Regions from separate parts of the Pantoea sp. X-Soil-YNGN-785 genome, predicted to be linked through region 2. Evidence: predicted binding sites of a transcription regulator. Region 2 holds the regulator's gene; the other holds the start of a gene.
The links. The regulator LexA, encoded in region 2, represses DNA repair genes until DNA is damaged. The targets are predictions, from matches to a motif close to TNCTGTATGTACATACAGNA.
Positions count from the first base shown of each region.

Region 1: the regulator LexA is predicted to act here: its motif matches at 3,906-3,925, upstream of uvrB (excinuclease ABC subunit UvrB).

Region 1 covers NZ_AP035942.1:1,201,479-1,212,131, forward strand. The annotation lists gene bioF (8-amino-7-oxononanoate synthase) at 1-859, shown strand, start outside; gene bioC (malonyl-ACP O-methyltransferase BioC) at 843-1,598, shown strand; gene bioD (dethiobiotin synthase) at 1,595-2,266, shown strand; gene AC6I8E_RS05565 (ABC transporter ATP-binding protein) at 2,388-3,110, opposite strand; gene uvrB (excinuclease ABC subunit UvrB) at 4,002-6,023, shown strand; gene AC6I8E_RS05575 (gluconeogenesis factor YvcK family protein) at 6,007-6,930, opposite strand; molybdenum cofactor riboswitch at 7,135-7,268, shown strand; gene moaA (GTP 3',8-cyclase MoaA) at 7,258-8,244, shown strand; gene moaB (molybdenum cofactor biosynthesis protein B) at 8,259-8,774, shown strand; gene moaC (cyclic pyranopterin monophosphate synthase MoaC) at 8,777-9,262, shown strand; gene moaD (molybdopterin synthase sulfur carrier subunit) at 9,255-9,500, shown strand; gene moaE (molybdopterin synthase catalytic subunit MoaE) at 9,502-9,954, shown strand; gene AC6I8E_RS05605 (OBAP family protein) at 10,050-10,653, opposite strand, start outside.
Region 2 covers NZ_AP035942.1:287,815-298,467, reverse strand. The annotation lists gene zur (zinc uptake transcriptional repressor Zur) at 1-351, shown strand, start outside; gene AC6I8E_RS01295 (CsbD family protein) at 416-628, opposite strand; gene dinF (MATE family efflux transporter DinF) at 784-2,106, opposite strand; gene lexA (transcriptional repressor LexA) at 2,206-2,820, opposite strand; gene AC6I8E_RS01280 (diacylglycerol kinase) at 2,926-3,294, opposite strand; gene plsB (glycerol-3-phosphate 1-O-acyltransferase PlsB) at 3,423-5,846, shown strand; gene ubiA (4-hydroxybenzoate octaprenyltransferase) at 5,909-6,775, opposite strand; gene ubiC (chorismate lyase) at 6,804-7,316, opposite strand; gene psiE (phosphate-starvation-inducible protein PsiE) at 7,403-7,813, opposite strand; gene AC6I8E_RS01255 (UTRA domain-containing protein) at 7,883-8,590, opposite strand; gene AC6I8E_RS01250 (ABC transporter substrate-binding protein) at 8,797-9,858, shown strand; gene AC6I8E_RS01245 (alkaline phosphatase family protein) at 9,879-10,653, shown strand, end outside.

The DNA of each region.
Region 1 (10,653 bases), 910 kb from region 2:
CTATGACCGTGCGCTGCTGTTTATCTCCGGCTTCGCGGCCAATCAGGCAGTGATTCATCTGCTGGGCGAGAAAAACGATCGCATCCTGGCCGATAAACTCAGCCATGCCTCGCTGCTCGACGCCGCCAGCCACAGCCCGGCGCAGCTGCGGCGTTTCAGTCATAACGACCCGGAGAGCCTGACGGCACGGCTCGCGTCACCCTGCGAGGGGGAAACGCTGGTGGTGACCGAGGGGATTTTCAGCATGGATGGCGACAGCGCACCGCTGGCTTCGCTGGCGCAACAGACGCGTCAGGCACAGGGCTGGCTGCTGGTGGATGATGCGCACGGCATCGGCGTGGCAGGTGAGCAGGGGCGGGGCAGCTGCTGGCAGCAGGGCGTTAAGCCGGAACTGCTGGTGGTCACTTTTGGCAAAGCCTTTGGCGTCAGCGGTGCCGCGCTGCTGTGCGATGCGGATACCGCCGACTATTTCCTGCAGTTCAGCCGGCATCTGATCTATTCCACCGCCATGCCCGCTGCGCAGGCTGTGGCGCTACAGGCGGCACTGCGCGAAATTCAGCAGGGTGATGCGCTGCGCCAGCTGTTGCAGCAGAACATTGCGCATTTCCGGCGTGGCGCGGCCGCGCTGCCGTGGCAACTGATGGACTCAGCCAGCGCGATCCAGCCGCTGCTGATCGGTGAAAATGGCGATGCGATGGCGCTCTCGGCGCGGCTGGCGGAGGCGGGCTGCTGGGTCAGTGCGATTCGGCCACCTACCGTGCCGCCGGGAACGGCCCGGCTGCGCATTACCCTGACGGCGGCACATCGCCCGGAAGATATCGATCGGTTACTGGAGGCGCTGCATGACGCTGCGGGTTGATAAGCAGGCGGTGGCACGTGCCTTTGGTCGGGCGGCCAGCCATTACGATGCCCATGCGGCACTGCAACGGCTCAGCGGCGATGCGCTGCTGGCACGCGCACCGGCTCACAGCGGGCTGCAGCTGCTGGATGCCGGGTGTGGCACCGGCTGGTACAGCAGGCTGTGGCGCGAACGCGGCAAACAGGTCACGGCGCTGGATCTCTCACCACAGATGCTGCAACAGGCGCGGGACAACGACGCGGCGCAGCACTATCTGGCGGGCGACATCGACGCGCTGCCGCTGGCGGATAACAGCATCGACATGGTGTGGAGCAACCTGGCGGTGCAGTGGAGTGAGGATCTGCCCGGCGCGCTGCGCCAGTTCCGGCGGGTGCTGCGGCCCGAGGGCACGCTGCTGTTTTCCACGCTGGGCGACGGTTCGTTGCATGAGGTGCATGAAGCCTGGTCCCATCTGGATGCGTTACCCCATGCTAACCGCTTTCTCAGCGAGGCGGAGATTGCGGCGGCCTGCCATGCAGAGCAACTGGTTTGCAGCGCAGAAAGGGTGACGCTGCATTTTCCCGATGCGCTCAGTGCCATGCGTTCGCTGAAAGGGATTGGCGCGACCCATCTGCATCAGGGCCGCGACAGGCAGATACTCACCCGACAACGGCTCAACCAGTTAGAGGCACACTGGCCGCGCGATCGGCACGGCTATCGCCTGAGTTACCATTTAATTTACGGAGTTACGCTTTCATGAAACGGCTTTTTATCACCGGCACCGACACCGAAGTCGGTAAAACGGTCGCCAGCGGCGCACTGTTGCAGGCAGCCGCCGCAGCGGGCTACCGCTGTGCGGGCTACAAGCCGGTTGCGTCAGGCTGTGAGATGACGCCAGAAGGCATTCGTAACAGTGATGCGCTGGCGCTGCAGCGCTTCAGCAACGTGCCGTTAAGCTATCAGCAGGTCAATCCGCTGGCGTTTATGGAGCCGACCTCGCCACACATCGTCAGCGCCGAAGAGGGCAGGCCGATCACCCATCTGGCACTGTCAGCGGGTCTGGCGGCGCTGGAGCCACTGGCGGACTGGATTCTGGTCGAGGGTGCAGGCGGCTGGTACACCCCGCTGTCAGAGACGCACACCTATGCGGACTGGGTGGTCAGCGAACAGCTGCCCGTGATTCTGGTGGTGGGAATTAAGCTCGGCTGCATCAACCACGCCATGCTCACCGCCGAGGCGGTGCGTGCGTGCGGCCTGCCACTGGTGGGCTGGATCGCCAACACCGTCGAGCCGCCTGGCAAACGCTATCAGGAATATCTCACCAGCCTGAAGCAGCGACTGCCTGCGCCCTGTCTGGGCACCATTCCGTATCTCACCGATGCGCAGCAGCAGGCCTCCTGTGGACAGTATCTGACGCTGCCAGAGTAAAAAACTGGCCCCACCGGCTTTTGCTCAATCAGTATGAGCCTGTGCAGTGCTCACCAGCCTGAACGTCAGGTTGTTGCGCGCTGCCTGCAATCCTGACGCCTGCCGTGACAGGGACTCAGCGTCAGGCCACCGTCAGCCACTTATCCACGGTGTGGTCATCGAGCTGCTCCATGCTGCCCTGCGCCACATTACGGCCACGGTGCAGCAGCAGGAAATAGTCCGCCACCCGCCGAATCAGCGACAGGCGCTGCTCCAGCAGCAGGATGGTCAGCCCGTAGTCGAGGTTAAGCCGGCGGATCAAGTTGCCCATCTCCTCTTCCAGCCACGGTGACATCCCATCAGTCGGCTCATCCAGAATCAGCAGTTTGGGCTGCAGCACCAGCGCGCGCGCCAGGGCCAGCTGTTGCTGCTGATCGATGGGCAGATCGCCGCTGCGTTGCTGGCGCAGGGAGTAGAGCGCCGGGAACAAATCAAAGACCATTTCGGGAATGGCGCGATGACGATCGCGCTGGCTGGCACCCGCCAGCAGGGCAATCAGCAGGTTATCTTCCACACTCATCTGGGTAAAAATATGGCGGCCCTGCGGCACATAGCCGATGCCCATCTGCGCCCGCTGTTCGGCCGGTTGCAGCAGCAAATCTTCCGGCGGCGAGCCATCCTCTTTCCAGGAAATGGTGCCGCTGTTAATCGGCAGTCTGCCCATGATGCAGTTGACCAGCGTGGTCTTGCCCATGCCAGGACGGCCCAGAATGCCGGTGCAGGTGCCAGGCGACAGATCCAGGTCCACATCCCACAGGATATGGTTCTGACCGTAAAATTGATTTACCGAACGTAGACTCAGCATCTGACACTCTCCTTCCCGATCATTAGCCTGATTGCTTCCGCTCTTTGTCGTCTGGCAAACAAGTCATCAGCAACGGCAGCCTCACCATTGCAGCACAGTGCGCGTAAAGCGCGGTGACGTTACTGACTCCTGCAATTCCCAGGCCAGATCTTAAAACGGCCCTGTTTCCTGCTGAAGTGCGCTGTACCAGGGAGGAAAGGTGAGAAAAACTTATCAATTACCCATGGTCATCACGCGCCTGCACTTTTACAGTGCCTGCGGGCGCTGTTTGTGGTGCAGACATGCTGCGTAACGCAGAATGTCTGATTAAGAATCTTAGTGGAATGATGAAAATTTGCGTGCCACGCCAGGCGACAGATTAAAAATGCAGAATAATCCGTCAGCAGCCGACGCGAAATTTAACGCAAAAAAAATTATTTTCAACGAGGCGGGACGGCAGGGAAAAATTATACACAGCTGATGGCGGCGGGGCTGCCATCACTTATCCACTATTCCTGTGGATAACCTTGTGCATTAGGTAATGAAAACCGGTTAGAAGCGAGGAAATACGCGGCCTGGTAACATAATGACGAGATTCTGGCCTTATTAGCTTAAACCAGTAAAATCAGCTGGTTATCAAAAAACAAGCCTGCGAATTTTCTGTCAGGTAACCGAACTGTAATTTTGTGACGTTCTATTGACAAATGTTAAATCCGATCCCGGTCTGGGGATAACATTGCGCAACACGCTTTGCGATATCACGTATCTGAAGCAGGCGGGCTAAGTCTTACCCTGATTGCATTAACCTTGCACGATTACTGTTTTTATATCCAGTATTATTTTCTGGCAAAATCACCATAGCAGAGTAAAATAAGTGGCTGCCCGCCGACTTCTCCAGCAGGAACTGCATTCATGACCAAAGCTTTTAAACTCAATTCCGCCTTTAAACCTTCGGGCGACCAGCCTGAGGCGATCCGTCGCCTGGAAGAGGGGCTGGAGGATGGACTGGCCCACCAGACCTTATTAGGCGTGACCGGCTCCGGTAAAACCTTTACCGTCGCCAACGTCATTGCCGACCTCAATCGCCCGACGATGGTGCTGGCACCGAACAAAACGCTGGCGGCGCAGCTCTATGGCGAGATGAAAGAGTTTTTCCCGGATAACGCCGTCGAGTTTTTCGTCTCTTACTACGACTACTATCAGCCTGAAGCCTATGTGCCGAGCTCCGACACCTTTATTGAAAAAGATGCGTCGGTGAATGAACACATCGAACAGATGCGTCTGTCAGCGACCAAGGCGCTGCTGGAGCGGCGCGACGTTATCGTGGTGGCATCGGTTTCGGCGATCTATGGTCTGGGCGATCCCGATCTCTATCTGAAAATGATGCTGCACCTGACACGCGGCATGATTATCGATCAGCGCAGCATTCTGCGCCGTCTGTCAGAGCTGCAGTACACCCGCAACGACCAGGCGTTTCAGCGCGGCACCTTCCGCGTGCGTGGCGAAGTGATCGATATCTTCCCGGCGGAGTCGGACGATATTGCGCTGCGCGTCGAACTGTTTGACGAAGAGGTCGAGCGTCTGTCCCTGTTTGACCCGCTGACCGGGCAGATCGATTCAGTGGTGCCGCGCTTTACCATTTATCCCAAGACGCACTACGTCACGCCGCGTGAGCGCATTCTGCAGGCGATGGAAGACATCAAAGTCGAGCTGGCGGATCGCCGCCGGGTGCTGCTGGAGAACAATAAACTGCTGGAAGAGCAGCGTATTACTCAGCGTACCCAGTTTGATCTGGAGATGATGAGTGAGCTGGGTTACTGCTCCGGCATCGAGAACTACTCGCGCTACCTCTCCGCACGCGGACCGGGCGAAGCGCCACCGACGCTGTTTGACTATCTCCCTGCCGATGGCCTGCTGGTGGTGGATGAGTCGCACGTCACCATCCCGCAGATTGGCGGCATGTACAAAGGGGACCGGGCGCGCAAAGAGACGCTGGTGGAGTATGGCTTCCGCCTGCCGTCGGCGCTGGACAACCGTCCGATGAAGTTTGAAGAGTTTGAGGCGCTGGCCCCGCAGACCATCTATGTCTCGGCAACGCCGGGCAAATATGAGCTGGAAAAATCGGGCGACGAAGTGGTCGATCAGGTGGTGCGTCCTACCGGTCTGCTGGATCCGATCATCGAAGTGCGTCCGGTCGGCACCCAGGTTGACGATCTGCTGTCGGAAATCCATCAGCGCGTGGCGATCAACGAACGTGTGCTGGTGACGGTGCTGACTAAGCGCATGGCGGAAGATCTCACTGAATATCTGACGGAGCATGGCGAGAAGGTGCGCTATCTGCACTCCGACATCGACACCGTAGAGCGTATGGAGATTATCCGCGACTTACGTCTGGGTGAGTTTGATGTGCTGGTGGGCATCAACTTACTGCGTGAGGGGCTGGATATGCCGGAAGTGTCGCTGGTGGCGATTCTGGATGCGGATAAAGAGGGCTTCCTGCGTTCCGAACGATCGCTGATTCAGACCATTGGTCGTGCGGCGCGTAACATCAACGGTAAAGCGATTCTCTATGGCGATAAAATCACGCCGTCGATGGCGCGTGCCATTGAAGAGACAGAGCGCCGCCGCGAGAAACAGCAGCTGCACAACGAAAAGAATGGCATTGTGCCGCAGGGCCTGAACAAGAAGATCACGGATATTCTGGAGCTGGGCAAGAATGTGGTGAAAACCCGCGGCAAAGCGAAACCGGCTCGTCCTGGCGAGGCTCAGGCACTGGCCGATTTCCAGCTGTTAACGCCGCAGGCGCTGCAGAAGAAAATCCACGAGCTGGAAGGGCAGATGCAGCAGCACGCGCAGAACCTGGAGTTCGAACAGGCGGCCAGCGTGCGCGATCAGCTGCATGAGCTGCGAACGCTGTTTATCGCGGCCTCGTAGTGCCGTCAAAGCTCTGAATGGCGTGTTCCAGCGCCACCCGTAACAGCTGGCGGTCGTGACGATATTTAATGTCGGCGGCCTCCAGCGGTTCACGGACAATCAGCCGGTTTTCAATGCCCTCTGTGGCGACCGACGGTCCGACCACTACGGCATCGATCACCCGCTTGCCGATATAACGTTCCATCATCTGAAGCTTGTCAGCCACTGAAAGACTGGCCGCGGCGGGGCTGAGCTCACGGCCCAGATTGCCGATAAACACCATAGTGGCAGGCGTGCGACGCAGGGCCTGTGCCATCTCTTCCATCAGCAGAATCGGCATCAGGCTGGTGTAGAAACTGCCTGGACCAATCAGGATCAGATCCGCTTCTGCAATGGCCTGCAGCGCTTCCCGCGTCGGCTGGACGTTGGGATGCAGCATCAGCTCCTGCGGCGGCTGCTTCATCTCATCGATGGCGGTTTCGCCGTAAACCATATTGCCTTCGGCATCCATCGCCACCAGGTCCACCGGCTGCTCCGACATCGGGATTAAAAAGGCGTCGACCTTCAGCAGGTTACGGATGATGTTGATCGCTTCCAGCGGGCGAACGCTGAGGTGATCCAGCGCCCGTAGCATCAGATTGCCGAGGTTGTGACCGGCCAGTTCGCCGTTACCGGCAAAACGGTACTCGAACATCGCGGAGGCGACGCTGGGTTCTGCAATCAGCTGGTTAAGACAGTTGCGCATGTCGCCCCAGGCGATACCGCCTTCGGATCGACGAATGCGGCCGGTCGATCCGCCATTATCGGTGGTGGTGACGATGCCGGTGAGACGGGAGCCCAGCGGGGAAAGGGCCGACATCACGCGGCCTAAACCGTGTCCGCCGCCCAGTGCCACAACGCGATCAAGATCGGCCAGTGTGCGATTCATACTTCTCCTTAACATCTCGTCGCGTAGCGTGGCTCTAAACGCTAATCCCGCGCGGATGACTTGCGTCAAAATCTGGATCGCATTTTAACGTATCCTGTCGCGAAAATGCGGTGAAAATTCGATATGTATAAGAATATATAGCGAAAAGAGCAAATGGAAGAGTGAGGAAATTCACGCTACCATCATGTTTACCGCGCTGATCAACGGGTCAGCGTACACTCAAGCCTGAATGCCTAAGTCTGCGGATAGGGGGTTCAGGCCGTAGCCATCGAGCTGCCAGGGTGCAGGAAGAAATGACTGCATCTCCCAATCTGGAAAGGTGTTCTGGTGTCACAATTTACTGATGCATACGCGCGTAAGTTCTATTACCTGCGCCTGTCGGTCACGGATGTCTGTAATTTCCGCTGTACCTATTGTCTTCCTGACGGCTACAAACCGCAGGGAATTCGTAACAAAAGCTTTCTTTCTCTGGATGAAATCCGCCGCGTCACGCGGGCTTTCGCCGCAGCCGGAACCGAAAAAGTGCGGCTGACCGGTGGTGAGCCGTCGTTGCGCCGTGATTTCACCGACATCATTGCGGCAGTGCGTGAAAACGCCTCTATCCGCCAGATCGCAGTGACCACCAATGGCTACAGGCTGGCGCGCGACGTGAAACAGTGGCGCGACGCGGGTCTGACCGCACTCAACGTCAGCGTTGACAGCCTGGACGCCCGTCAGTTTCACGCTATTACCGGTCAGGATAAATTCCATCAGGTGATGAGCGGCATCGACGCGGCGCTGGACGCCGGTTTTCGTCAGGTCAAAGTCAACAGCGTGCTGATGCGCGATCTCAACAGCCGCAATCTGGCCACATTCCTCGACTGGATCCGCACCCGTCCGATTCAGCTGCGCTTTATCGAACTGATGGAGACCGGCGACGGCGGCACGCTGTTCCGCGACCAGCACGTTTCCGGCATGGTGATCCGCGATCAGCTCATTGCCCAGGGCTGGCAGCGTCGCGAAAGCGGACGCAGCGACGGCCCGGCGCAGGTCTTTTATCATCCCGACTATGTCGGCGAGATTGGCCTGATCATGCCTTACGCCAAAGATTTCTGTGCCAGCTGCAACCGTCTGCGCGTCTCGGCGCAGGGAAACCTTCACCTGTGCCTGTTTGGTGACGGCGGCATACCGCTGCGTGACCTGCTGGCGTCCGATGAGCAGCAGGCCGAACTGCAGGCGCGCATCGCCAGCAGCCTGGGACAGAAGAAGCAGACGCACTTCCTGCATCAGGGCAACACCGGTATCACACAGAATCTCTCTTACATTGGCGGCTAATTTCAGGAGGAAGTATGGGTAAACCAGCCAGCGAATTTCAGGCTGTGCAGATTGCGGTGATGACGGTGTCAGACCGTCGCGATGCCAGCAACGATACCTCCGGCGACTATCTGCGCGAGGCAGCGGCGGAAGCGGGCCATGAAGTGGTCGATCACGCCATCGTGCCGGATAACCTCTATCGCATTCGCGCCACCGTATCGCGCTGGATCGCCAGTGACGATGTCCAGGTGGTGATCATCAATGGCGGCACCGGCTTTAACCTGAAAAACAGCACGCCGGAAGCGCTGCTGCCGCTGTTTGACCGCGAGATTGACGGGTTTGGCGAACTGTTCCGGATGATCTCCTATGAAGAGATTGGGGGCTCGACGCTGCAGTCGCGCGCCATTGCCGGTCTGGCTAACGGGACGCTGATCCTGGCCGTGCCGGGTTCGACCAGCGCCTGCCGCACCGCCTGGGAGCGGATTATCGCTGACCAGCTTGATGCACGCACCGCGCCCTGTAATTTTGTCTCACATCTGAAGAAACGGTAAGTATGTCTCAACTCACACACATTAACGCCGCGGGCGAAGCACACATGGTAGATGTCTCCGCCAAGGCTGAAACCGTGCGCGAAGCGCGCGCCGAAGTGCTGGTGCTGATGCAGGCGGAAACGCTGCAGATGATTATGGAAGGCAGCCATCACAAAGGGGATGTCTTCGCCACCGCGCGCATCGCCGGGATCCAGGCAGCAAAACGCACCTGGGAACTGATCCCGCTCTGTCATCCGCTGATGCTGAGCAAAGTGGAAGTGAATCTGGAAGCGGAACCGGATCATAACCGGGTGCGCATCACCACGCTCTGCCGACTGACCGGCAAAACCGGCGTCGAGATGGAAGCGCTGACGGCCGCTTCAGTTGCCGCGCTGACCATCTACGACATGTGCAAAGCCGTGCAGAAAGATATCGTCATCGATCAGCTGCGGTTAATGAGCAAGAGCGGCGGCAAAAGCGGCGATTTTCAGGCGGTCGCGCATGATTAAGGTGCTGTTTTTCGCCCAGGTGCGCGAGCTGACCGGCACCGCATCCCTTGAGGTTAACGCTGACTATCCGGATGTGGCGGCGCTGCGCGCTGCGCTGGCCGAACGCGACGATCGCTGGGCGCTGGCATTGGAGTCGGGCAAACTGCTGGCGGCCGTCAACCAGACGCTGGTGCCGATGAGTCACCCGCTGCATGCTGGTGATGAAGTGGCCTTTTTCCCGCCCGTAACCGGAGGCTGAGATGGAAACGCAGATTCGCGTCGGCCCCGCACCCTTTGATATGGCGGAAGCGTATCGCTGGCTGGCGGCCTGTGATGAAGATGGAGCGGTAGTGACTTTTACCGGCAAAGTGCGTAACCACAATCTGGGTGATAACGTGGCGGCGCTGACGCTGGAGCACTATCCCGGCATGACCGAAAAAGCGCTGCAGGAGATTGTTGATGCGGCGCGCGAACGCTGGCCGCTGCAGCGCGTCACGGTGATCCACCGCGTCGGCGAGCTGTTTCCCGGCGATGAGATCGTGCTGGTGGGCGTCACCAGCGCCCATCGCGGTAGCGCCTTTTCTGCCGCGGAGTTCATCATGGATTACCTGAAAACTCGCGCGCCGTTCTGGAAGCGCGAAGCGACAGAGCAGGGCGATCGCTGGGTGGATGCCCGCGACAGCGACCATCAGGCGGTCCAGCGCTGGGACTAAGGCATTAATGGCGCAAGCGGGCAGAGGTTTCTCCGCCCGCTGCGTTACCGCTGATCCCTCCCGCGTCACAGCCCGCTAACACGCAGACACAACGCCTACGGCTGCTTCAGTTGCTCCGCCGGACCAAAGTTGGTCTGACCGTGGCTGTGCTCACCACCACCGCTGGTGCGCTTAAGCTGAATAACCTGGCCCTTTTCCCAGGCGTTAGCACCCGGCGCCGCCGGATTGGCTACGATATCCGCCCGATCGGCCCGGATCTGCTTGCTGTCCACGTCAAAGCGGCGATCGCGATCCGCCAGCAGCCGTGGATCCATCTGACCATCCTGGGTAAAGCCCATCATCAGCGCCGGAATGCCGATCGGCAGCGTTTTGTCGCGATCGGTATGCCAGGTGTGCCAGGTTTTGCCATAGGTATTCACGATGCGGGTCATCAGCGCGTGGTCGGCGACTTTCGGTAAGCCTGGCGCAATCAGCGTGCCCGATTTCACCTCATACTGATGGCTGTGCCACAGCTTCTTCTCTTCGGGCGGCAGAGTCTTAAACAGCCGTTCGCTGATGATGTACTCCACGCCCATCAGCCGCGCGTCGCGCGTGTTGCCGTCGTAAATCACCGCCTGCATCACATCGTCGTTCAGCACGGTGACATAGTGGTGGGCCTCCATCTGACCGTTTTTATCGCCGTTATAAAAATGGAAGCCA
Region 2 (10,653 bases):
GCCAAACCCCCTACCGTCTATCGTGCGTTGGACTTCCTGCTGGAGCAGGGTTTCATTCATCGGGTGGAGTCCAACAATAGCTACGTCATGTGTCACCACTTCGAGGCACCGGCACATACCTCAGTGATGCTGGTCTGCGACCGCTGTGCAGCAGTAACGGAGAAACAGGCGCAGGGCGTGGAGAAGATTATCGCGACGCTGGCGGGTGAAGCGCAGTTCGCTTTACGCCACAGTGTGATTGAAGCGCATGGTTTATGTGAAAATTGTGCTGCAGTAGAAGCCTGTACGCACCATGAAAGCTGCGAACACGATCATCAGGATGAGGGGAAAAAGCGGGGAAAACGCGGGTAACTGGCGCATCCTTGTGTGGTTCCGGTGCGGGTGCACCGGAATGTGTTAACTGATCAGCGCTGCATTACCAGCGGTGGTCTTTATTCTGGCCTTCCCAGTCCGTCACTTCACGCTCTGCTTCATCTTTCGCATAGCCATAACGTTCCTGGATTTTGCCGACCAGCTGATCGCGTTTGCCTTCGATAACCTGCATGTCATCGTCGGTCAGCTTGCCCCATTTCTCTTTCATTGTGCCTTTGAACTGCTTCCAGTTGCCGCTCGCTTCGTCTTTATTCATGGCAGACCTCCAACCCTCGGGTTTAATGATTATCTTGTTACTTAACAAAATAACGATATAAAGCGCTGGTTAACTGCGCCGGATAAAGTTAATTGTAGCAACCAGATTCACAAACCCGGAATAATACGGAATAATCTGTATCAATCTGTGCAGCGTCAGGCATCAAACCAGCTATTCTGACGCCAGTGCCTGCGCCAGATGAGCCACAGTGACAGACCGCGCAGCGCCAGGAAAACCGTTACCGCCAGCCACAGTCCATGATTGCCCAGCGCCGGTACGCTCAGCAGCGTCAGAAAGTAGCCTGCTGCTGCTACCACCATGCTGTTACGCATCTCACGTCCGCGCGTCGCGCCGATGAACATCCCATCCAGCAGATAACACCAGACGCCGATCAGCGGCATAACGATCTGCCAGACCAGATAGCGGTCAGCACTTTGTTGCAGCGAAGGAAGGGAGGTCAACAGGGTAACAATCTGCGAGCCAGCAATGGCATAGATCAGCGAGAAGAAAAGCGCCACCACCACCGCCTGCCGACAGGCAGAGTGCCAGACATGCCACAGTTTGCTGCCATCTTTTGCACCATGCGCCTCGCCGGCAAACGCTTCAACCGCGTAGGCGAAGCCATCCAGCGCATAGGCCGTGAACGTAATGAACATCAGCAATACCGCGTTAACTGCCACCACATCCGGGCCAAGCCGCGCGCCCAGCACGGTCAGCGAGGCGAAACAGAGTTGCAGCATTAGTGAGCGCAGCATGATATCCCGGTTCAGCCGCAGCAGTCGGCCGCTGTCACCGCGCCAGCTCTGCTTCAACAGGCTTAGCGAAATGCCGCGCAGCTTCAGGACCCGCCAGACCATGATGCTGCCGACACCCAGCGTAATGTACTCCGCCAGCGCCGTGGCGGTTGCTGCACCCGCGACACCCCAGTGCAGACCCATCACCAGCCAGAGATCGAGCACGATATTAACCACATTGCCCACCACCAGCAGGATCACCGGCGCGCGCGCATACTGCACGCCCAGCAGCCAGCCCAGAATGACCAGATTTGCCAGCGTAGCAGGCGCGCTGAGCCAGCGAATCTGAATAAACAGCGCCGCCTGTTCCAGTACCGCGGGATTGCCGCCAACCAGATGGGTCGCCAGCTGAATAATCGGATAACGTAAAGCGATGAACAGTACACCTGCCAGCAGCGCAATAATCAGCGGCTGCGTTAGCGCGCGTGCCAGCGCAGTTTTATCGCCCGCACCAAACGCCTGCGCCGTAAGGCCAGTCGTACTCATTCGAAGGAAAAGCAGCAGCATAAAGAGGAAGCTGGTCACCGTGGTCCCGACCGCAACCCCGCCAAGATAGACAGGGCTGTCGAGATGACCAATTACTGCCGTATCGACCACCCCCAGTAAGGGAACGGTGATATTTGAAAGGATCATTGGCAGCGCAAGCCGCCAGAGATTTTTATCGGTTGCCGTGATAAAGCGCATTCGCCGTTCCGTGCTCGGTGTCGCTGCGCAAAACAGGCAGCGACAAAATTAGGGCAGACAGAATAGCATCAGAAAAGGCGAATGCACGCAGGCCTCAAATCAGAGCCACTCGCCGTTGCGAACCACACCAACCGCCAGACCTTCAATGGTCAGGGACTGTGCACGGGTATCGACAACAATCGGGTCAAAATCACTGTTTTCAGGCAGCAGATGCACGATAGCACCCTGCTTTTTCCAGCGCTTAACGGTGACTTCATCATCAATGCGGGCAACGACAACCTGGCCGTTGCGTACATCCTGGGTTTTATGTACCGCGAGCAGGTCGCCATCCATAATCCCGATATCTTTCATCGACATTCCGCTGACGCGCAGCAGGAAGTCGGCAGACGGCTTAAACAGGCCCGGATCGACCTTGTAGTGGGTTTCGATATGTTCCTGCGCCATGATCGGCTCACCGGCAGCAACCCGGCCAATCAACGGTATGCCTTCTGAGGCTTCTTCTTCCATTAGCAGACGAATGCCGCGCGATGCACCGGAAACGATCTCGATAACGCCTTTACGCGCCAGCGCTTTCAGGTGCTCTTCTGCCGCATTCGGTGAGCGGAAGCCCAGTTGTGCAGCAATCTCTGCGCGCGTAGGCGGCATGCCTGTTGAAGAAATATGGTCGCGAATCAGGTCATAGACCTGCTGCTGCCTGCTGGTTAATGCTTTCATCCCGCCCCCTGGTTGTTTATACAGTCGCTGTGAGTATATACAGGTATTGGCGAAATGGAAACCGATTGTCAGGCAAAACGCGGCTTCCGGCGCGATATGGAACGCTTATCGCAAATGTGTCCAGAGCAGCGCTATCCAGACAAACAGTGCCAGTAAGATGCTGATCAGTACCGCCGCAGAGCCCATATCTTTGGCCCGGCCCGCCAGCGGATGATGCTCCTGACCGATGCGGTCAACGACCGCTTCAATGGCGCTATTGAGGATTTCAACAATGACCACCAGCACCACCGACCCAATCATCAGGATGCGTGAGACCACATCGACATCCAGCCAGCAGGCGATAATAATGGCGACCAGCGCAGCCAGGGCCTCCTGACGAAACGCCGCTTCATGTTGCCAGGCGGCACGCAGTCCCTGCCAGGAGTAACCTGCGGCTTTAACTATTCTGATAAGTCCGGTGGCATTATTTGCCATGATGTGGGAACCCTTTTATCGGATTGACGTCAATGTCTGGGCTGCGTGCAATTGGCACCACCACAGATCTTCGCTGCACTTTCTGGTATGCTTGCGGCGCTTTGCTAACAAGAGGCTTCATGTTGTCTATGTCAGGTTGGCGTAAACTCTATTACAAATTGCTTAATTTACCACTGTCGTTTTTGGTAAAAAGTAAGGCCATTCCGGCCGATCCCGTGTCTGAACATGGTCTGGATCCGACCCGACCTATTATGTATGTTTTGCCTTACGATTCGAAGGCCGACTTACTGACTTTACGCGCGCAGTGTCTGCGGCATCATCTGCCTGACCCACTCTCTCCGCTGGAGATTGATGGTTCACTGCTGCCGCGCCACGTATTTATCCACGATGGCCCGCGCGTCTTCCCCTATTTTGTGCCCAGCGTGGAATCGGTGAAAATCTTTCACGATTACCTCGATCTGCATCGCAATAATCCTACGCTGGATATCCAGATGCTGCCGGTGACGGTGATGTTTGGCCGCGCACCCGGACGTGAAGTCCAGGGCGAAGCCACGCCACACCTGCGGGTGCTGAACGGCGTACAGAAATTCTTTGCGGTGATCTGGCACGGACGCGACAGTTTTGTTCGCTTCTCGCCGACCGTTTCGCTGCGCCGCATGGCCACGGAACACGGTACGGATAAGTCGATTGCCCAGAAGCTGGCTCGCGTAGCGCGCATCCATTTTGCCCGTCAGCGGCTGGCGGCGATTGGCCCGCGGTTACCGGCGCGTCAGGATCTCTTTAACCGTCTGCTGCAATCCAAAGCGATTGAAAAAGCCGTCGAAGATGAAGCACGCAGCAAAAAAATCTCCCATGAGAAAGCGCAGCAGAATGCTGTCGAGATGATGGAAGAAATTGCCGCCAACTTCTCTTATGAAGCGATTCGCGTTACTGACCGCGTGATGGGCTGGCTATGGAGTCGTCTCTATCAGGGCATCAACGTTAATGGCGGCGAAAAAGTGCGCCAGCTGGCGCAGGATGGCCACGAGATTGTCTATGTGCCGTGCCATCGCAGCCACATGGATTATCTGCTGCTCTCCTACGTGCTCTATCATCAGGGCCTGGTCCCGCCGCACATTGCTGCCGGTATCAACCTCAACTTCTGGCCAGCCGGCCCGATTTTCCGTCGTCTGGGCGCATTCTTTATTCGTCGTACTTTTAAAGGCAACAAGCTCTACGCCACGGTGTTCCGTGAATATCTCGGCGAGCTGTTTACCCGCGGCTATTCGGTTGAGTACTTTGTCGAGGGTGGACGTTCTCGTACCGGCCGCCTGCTGGACCCGAAAACCGGCACCTTAGCCATGACATTGCAGGCGATGCTGCGCGGCGGTAACCGCCCGATCACGCTGGTGCCGATCTACATCGGCTATGAGCACGTGATGGAAGTGGGTACTTACGCCAAAGAACTGCGCGGCGCGGCGAAAGAGAAAGAGGGCTTCATGCAGATGGTGCGTGGCTTGCGCAAGCTGCGCAATCTCGGTCAGGGTTACGTTAACTTTGGCGAACCGCTGCCGCTGGTCAACTATCTCAACAAGCAGGTACCGGAATGGCGCGATGCCATCGATCCGATTGAGCCGCAGCGTCCGAGCTGGTTAACACCGACGGTCAATGATATCGCGGCCAGCCTGATGGTACGTATCAATGAAGCGGGCGCGGCCAATGCCATGAACCTCTGTGTTACCGCTTTGCTGGCGTCACGTCAGCGCTCACTCACCCGTGAACAGCTGATTGAACAGCTGGAATGCTATACCCAGCTGCTGCGCAATGTGCCTTATTCACCTAACGCGACCGTACCCGATCTTTCAGCGGAAGCGCTGCTGGATCACGCCATGGGTATGAATAAGTTTGAGAATGAAAAGGACAGTATCGGCGACATCATCATTCTGCCGCGTGAGCAGGCGGTGCTGATGACCTACTATCGCAACAATATTCATCACATGCTGGTGATGCCGTCGCTGATTGCCGCCATAGTTCAGCAGCATCAGACGCTGACTGAAGCCGAACTGCTGCGTCAGGTAAGCCTGATCTACCCGATGCTGAAGAGCGAACTGTTCCTGCGCTGGCAGACCGATGAGTTGCCGCAACTGCTGACCGATATCAGTCAGGAGCTGGCGCGTCAGGGCCTGATTACCTTCGAAGCCGGTGAGTTGCGCTTTACTGCGGCGCGCTACCGCACGCTGCAACTGCTGGCTGCCGGTGTGCGCGAAACGCTGCAGCGTTATGCCATTACCTTCTCGATTCTCAGCGCCAAGCCGACGATTAACCGTGGCACGCTGGAGAAAGAGAGCCGGACGCTGGCACAGCGTCTGTCGGTGCTGCACGGTATCAATGCGCCGGAGTTCTTCGACAAAGCGGTCTTTACCTCACTGGTGCTGACGCTGCGTGACGAAGGGTATATCAGCGACAGCGGTGATGCCGATGTCGCGCAGACTCTGGCGACCTGGCATATCCTGGCTGACCTGGTCACCAGTGATGTGCGCATGACGATTGAAACCGCGGTGGCGCACGACTGACACGCGCGCCCAGTAAAAAGGCGACCTCATGAGGTCGCCTTTTTTATGCCCAAAACGCTCTATCAGAACAGCTGACTGAACGGCGGCGTATTCATCAGTACGCCCAGGAACAGCACCATCCCGACATAGTTGTTATTCAGGAAAGCCTGGAAACAGGGCTGGCGTTCGCGCCCGGCGATCAGCTTCTGCTGATAAACAAACAGCGCAGCCGCCAGCAGCAGCGTCCAGTAGAAGGCACCGTTCAGGTGGAGCATCATGCCCACCAGCGCCATCAGCAGCAGGGTTGCCAGTTGCAGCAGACCAATAATCAGCTTGTCGAAACGGCCAAATAATATCGCCGTCGACTTCACGCCAATCTTCAGGTCATCGTCCCGATCGACCATCGCATACTGCGTATCGTAAGCGACCGTCCAGCAAATGTTGGCAATAAACACCAGCCAGCAGACCAGAGGTAAGGACTCACTAACTGCGGACCAGGCCATCGGAATCGCCCAGCCAAACGCGGCCCCCAGCACCACCTGCGGCAGGTGGGTGTAGCGCTTCATAAAGGGATAAACGCAGGCCAGCGCCAGCCCCACGACGGAGAGCATTATCGTCATCAGGTTCATGGTCAGCACCAGCGCAAAAGCTATCAGCGCCAGGATCACGAACAGCAGCTTCGCCTCTTTTGCACTCACCGCGCCGCTGGCCAGTGGCCGGTGCTTCGTACGCTCCACATGACCATCAACTTTACGGTCGGCGTAGTCATTGATCACACAACCCGCCGCGCGCATCACAAATACCCCGGCAACGAATACCACCAGCACCGGCAGCGGCGGGATCGCCATGTCAGCCAGCCATAATGCCCAGAGCGTGGGCCACATCAGCAGCAGCGTCCCGATCGGTTTGTCGATACGCATCAGGCGAGCGTAGGCCCGCCATTTATTCATACTTAAGCTCGTTTGCACCACAAAATCCTCAGACCAGATCGCGATAGAGCGGCGATGCCGGTAAAAACAGTTCAGTCAGCAGCAGCGGTTTGCCGGAGAGACGCAGACGGGAACGCCGTCCCCACAATCCCTCCACCTGCCCCGGCTCAATAAAATCGCGGGTCAGCGTCGACGACGAAAAAAGATAGCGCCCCAGAGGACGGGTGCCGAGCTGTTGCAGCATCGCCTCTGGCCCGTTAAGGGTGCTTTCCGGTACCAGCGTGCGGCCAGCCAGCCAGGGCTGATCGTCGCCGGACAGCAGCACTTCGCGTAGCCAGAAACGTTCATCGTCTGGCAACAACGCCCTTTCCTCACCCAACTCGCTGGCGTCGATAAAGCCTTCACGCAGCGGCTGAACCGTGACCCGCTGACAGTGCTGTTCAAAACGGCGCGTCATCGAATCCTCCTCCATCAGCCAGTCGAGCAAGGGCGGCGCAAGGGTGGCCTGCGACGGAGAAAGCCAGTTGAGCGAACGTAATAAGCTGAGTGCGTCTTGCGACATGGCACCACTCCCGATAATTTTCAGGACGCTAGTTTAGCGCAGAGCGGCGATGCGAACACCTGCCGTCGTGTCAGACGGCAGGGGGATTACTCGCGTTTCAGCCGGTTACTGTTGGCCAGCCACAGCGTGACCACCAGAATCAGAATCGCCGCTGAGTAGCAGAGGGTATCGAAGGGATTTTTATGGTCGACGATAATCAGGCGGATAATAGCCGTGATACCGATATAGACAAAGTAGCGCAGGGGAAAGTGATAGCCCGACTGAAAGTACTTAACAATCAGGGCAATAAATTCGAAGTAGAGGAAATAGATAACAATTCCCTCAATCAGCAGGTAAGAAGAGGCCTGCTCGCCGGTGTTAAACAGGACATTTGCCAGATGAATAGTCTCTTTGCCTAAAAAGACGATCAGGATGATCGCCAGACTCAGCAGACCCAGATTCAGCACCCATTGCAGAACCGTTGCAAGGTGGCGGGCCAAAGGATTTTTGTCACTCATGTTGCGCCTTTAAAAAGGAGTTATTAGCGCGCAACATCATGCGTGAGTGTGATGCAAATCACAATAACCCTAAGCTTCCACATCCACACAGAGCGCGTCGTACCGCCAGTATTCACAGTCGCAATCAATCACCTCTTTTTGCTGATTGCGGTTGATACGGGTGATCAGCAAACCGGGGCTGCCCGGCGCGACATTCAGCGTAGGTGCAGCAATCTCCGGCAACGGGCCGGGCAGAATCGTGAAGCGCGCGCCGCCGTAGCGAATACCGTAGCGCTGGTCATAGAGATCGGTCAGGGAGCGGGTCAGATCTTCATCGAGCAGGCCAGGGAAAAAACGCGGATTGAGGTAGTGTTCTACATAGAGCACCGCGCGCCCATCAATGCGGCGCAGGCGGCGAATACAGTAAACCGACGAACCTGGAGCCAGACGCAGCGCGATCGCTACGCTGTCGTGCGCTGCGACCTGCTCAGCAGCGATCACTTCCGTGGTCGCCTGCCTTCCCTGCTCCCTCGCCATGGCATGAAAGTGGCTGTGATGCAGCGGGTTGTAAATCAGACGTGGTGGCGCGATAAACCAGCCGCGACGCAGTTCCCGGTAGATCATCCCCTGGGCCTCCAGCTTACCCAGCGCTTCCCGCAGGGTAATCCGCGTGGTGCTGAACGCCTCGCTTAAGGCACGCTCCGCTGGCAGGCGCCCGCCGCTGAACTCACCGGCCTGGATGCGCGTCAGCAGTGCGCTGGCTATCGCATCTGCCGTTTTGAGTGCTATCGACTCCACAACAGTAGCCTCATTTTGGTGCGACTTCGCACTCTTACTGTTCAGGTAAACGCGCCTGAGGTGGGCGAACGGGCCGCGTCTTTTGTCGCCCCTTCCCCGCACCCCGCCGCCTTGTCATAAATCGTTCATATAGAGGGGCTACATTGGCTCGGTTCTTGCTGGACTAGACCAGCCAGGCCCATCAACTTACACCCGGAGCAACTGAGATGAAAGCGTTTATCGCCTCTGTAGTAGCCAGTGCTGTAGTCCTCACCCTGCCCGTTGCGCAGGCCGCCGATAACGACCTCGCCGCACTCGAAAAAGCCGCACGCAGTGAAGGTCAGGTCAACAGCGTCGGGATGCCGGATAGCTGGGCCAACTGGAAAGATACCTGGAACGACATCAGCAGCAAATATGGCCTTAAGCACAGCGATACCGATATGTCATCGGCGCAGGAGCTGGCGAAATTCGATGCAGAGAAAGAGAACGCCAGCGCTGATATCGGTGACGTGGGCGCCGCCTTTGGCCCGATCGCCGTCGCCAAAGGGGTAACCCAGCCTTACAAACCGACGCACTGGGATCAGATTCCTGCCTGGGCCAAAGATAAAGACGGTCACTGGGCGCTGGCCTACACCGGCACCATTGCCTTTCTGATCGACAAGCAGCAGGTGAAAGATATTCCCCACAGCTGGGCCGATCTGAAGAAAGGTAAGTATGTGGTTACTATCGGCGACGTCGGTGTGGCAGCTCAGGCGGCTAATGGCGTACTGGCTGCAAACTACGCCTTAGGCGGCGATGAAAAGAACCTGAAACCTGCGCTGGCGTTCTTTGCCGATCTGGCCAAACAGGGTCGTCTTGGCGTGACCGATCCGGTCATTGCTAACATCGAAAAAGGCGAAGTGCAGATGGCAGTGGTATGGGACTTTAACGCCCTGAACTACCGTGACCAGATCGACAAAAATCGCTACGAAGTAGTGATCCCGTCTGACGGCTCCGTCACCTCCGGCTACACCACTATCATCAACAAATATGCGAAACACCCTGCCGCCGCAAAACTGACGCGCGAATATATCTTCTCAGACCAGGGACAAATCAATCTGGCGAAGGGCTATGCCCGCCCGATTCGTGCCGAGCATCTGACACTGCCAGCGGACGTTCAGGCTCGCCTGCTGCCGCAGTCCGAATATAAAAATGCCCGTCCGGTTAAGGATCAGGCTGCCTGGGATAAATCGTCGAAAATGCTGCCGCGCCTGTGGCAGGAAAACGTCATCATCAACATGCAGCAGTAATTCGCGGCAGGGAGAACGGAATGAAGACCATCCTGGTGGTACTGGACGGGCTGAGCAATCAGGTCGCACAACATGCAATGGGTTACCTGCATGCCGAGTGTTCACAGGGCAACGGGTTCTATTACCGTATGACCTGTGAATTACCGTCGCTGTCGCGCCCGCTTTATGAGTGCATTCTGACCGGCGTTCCGCCGGTCAGAAGCGGCATTATTCATAATGGCGTCAGCCGGTTAAGTCGCGAACGCAGCGTGTTTCACTTTGCGCGCGCGGCAGGGCTGACGACAGCGGCGGCGGCCTACCACTGGGTAAGTGAGCTTTATAACCGCACACCGTTCGTTCCGGCGCGCGATCGTCATACCGACGCGCCGGACCTGCCGATTCAGTATGGTCATTTTTATTCTGACGATAGCTATCCTGACTCACATCTGTTTGAGGATGCAGAGAGCCTGCGGCTGCGTCACGATCCCGATTTCCTGCTGATCCACCCGATGAATATCGACGATGCCGGTCATAAGTCGGGGCTCTCCTCGCCGCAGTACCGCAACCGGGCGCGCATCGCTGACGGCCTGCTGTCGCAGTGGATGCCGCTGTGGCTGGCCGAAGGCTACCAGGTGATGGTGACGGCCGATCACGGCATGAATGACGATCGCTCCCACGGCGGAATTCTGCCGGAGGAGACAACGGTGCCGCTGTTTGTCTTTGGCCACGCTTTCTCGCTGCAGCCTGACCTTGCGCCGCAGCAGACGGATCTGTGCGGCACGCTGTGTGAACTGCTGGAAGTGGCGCATGACAAAC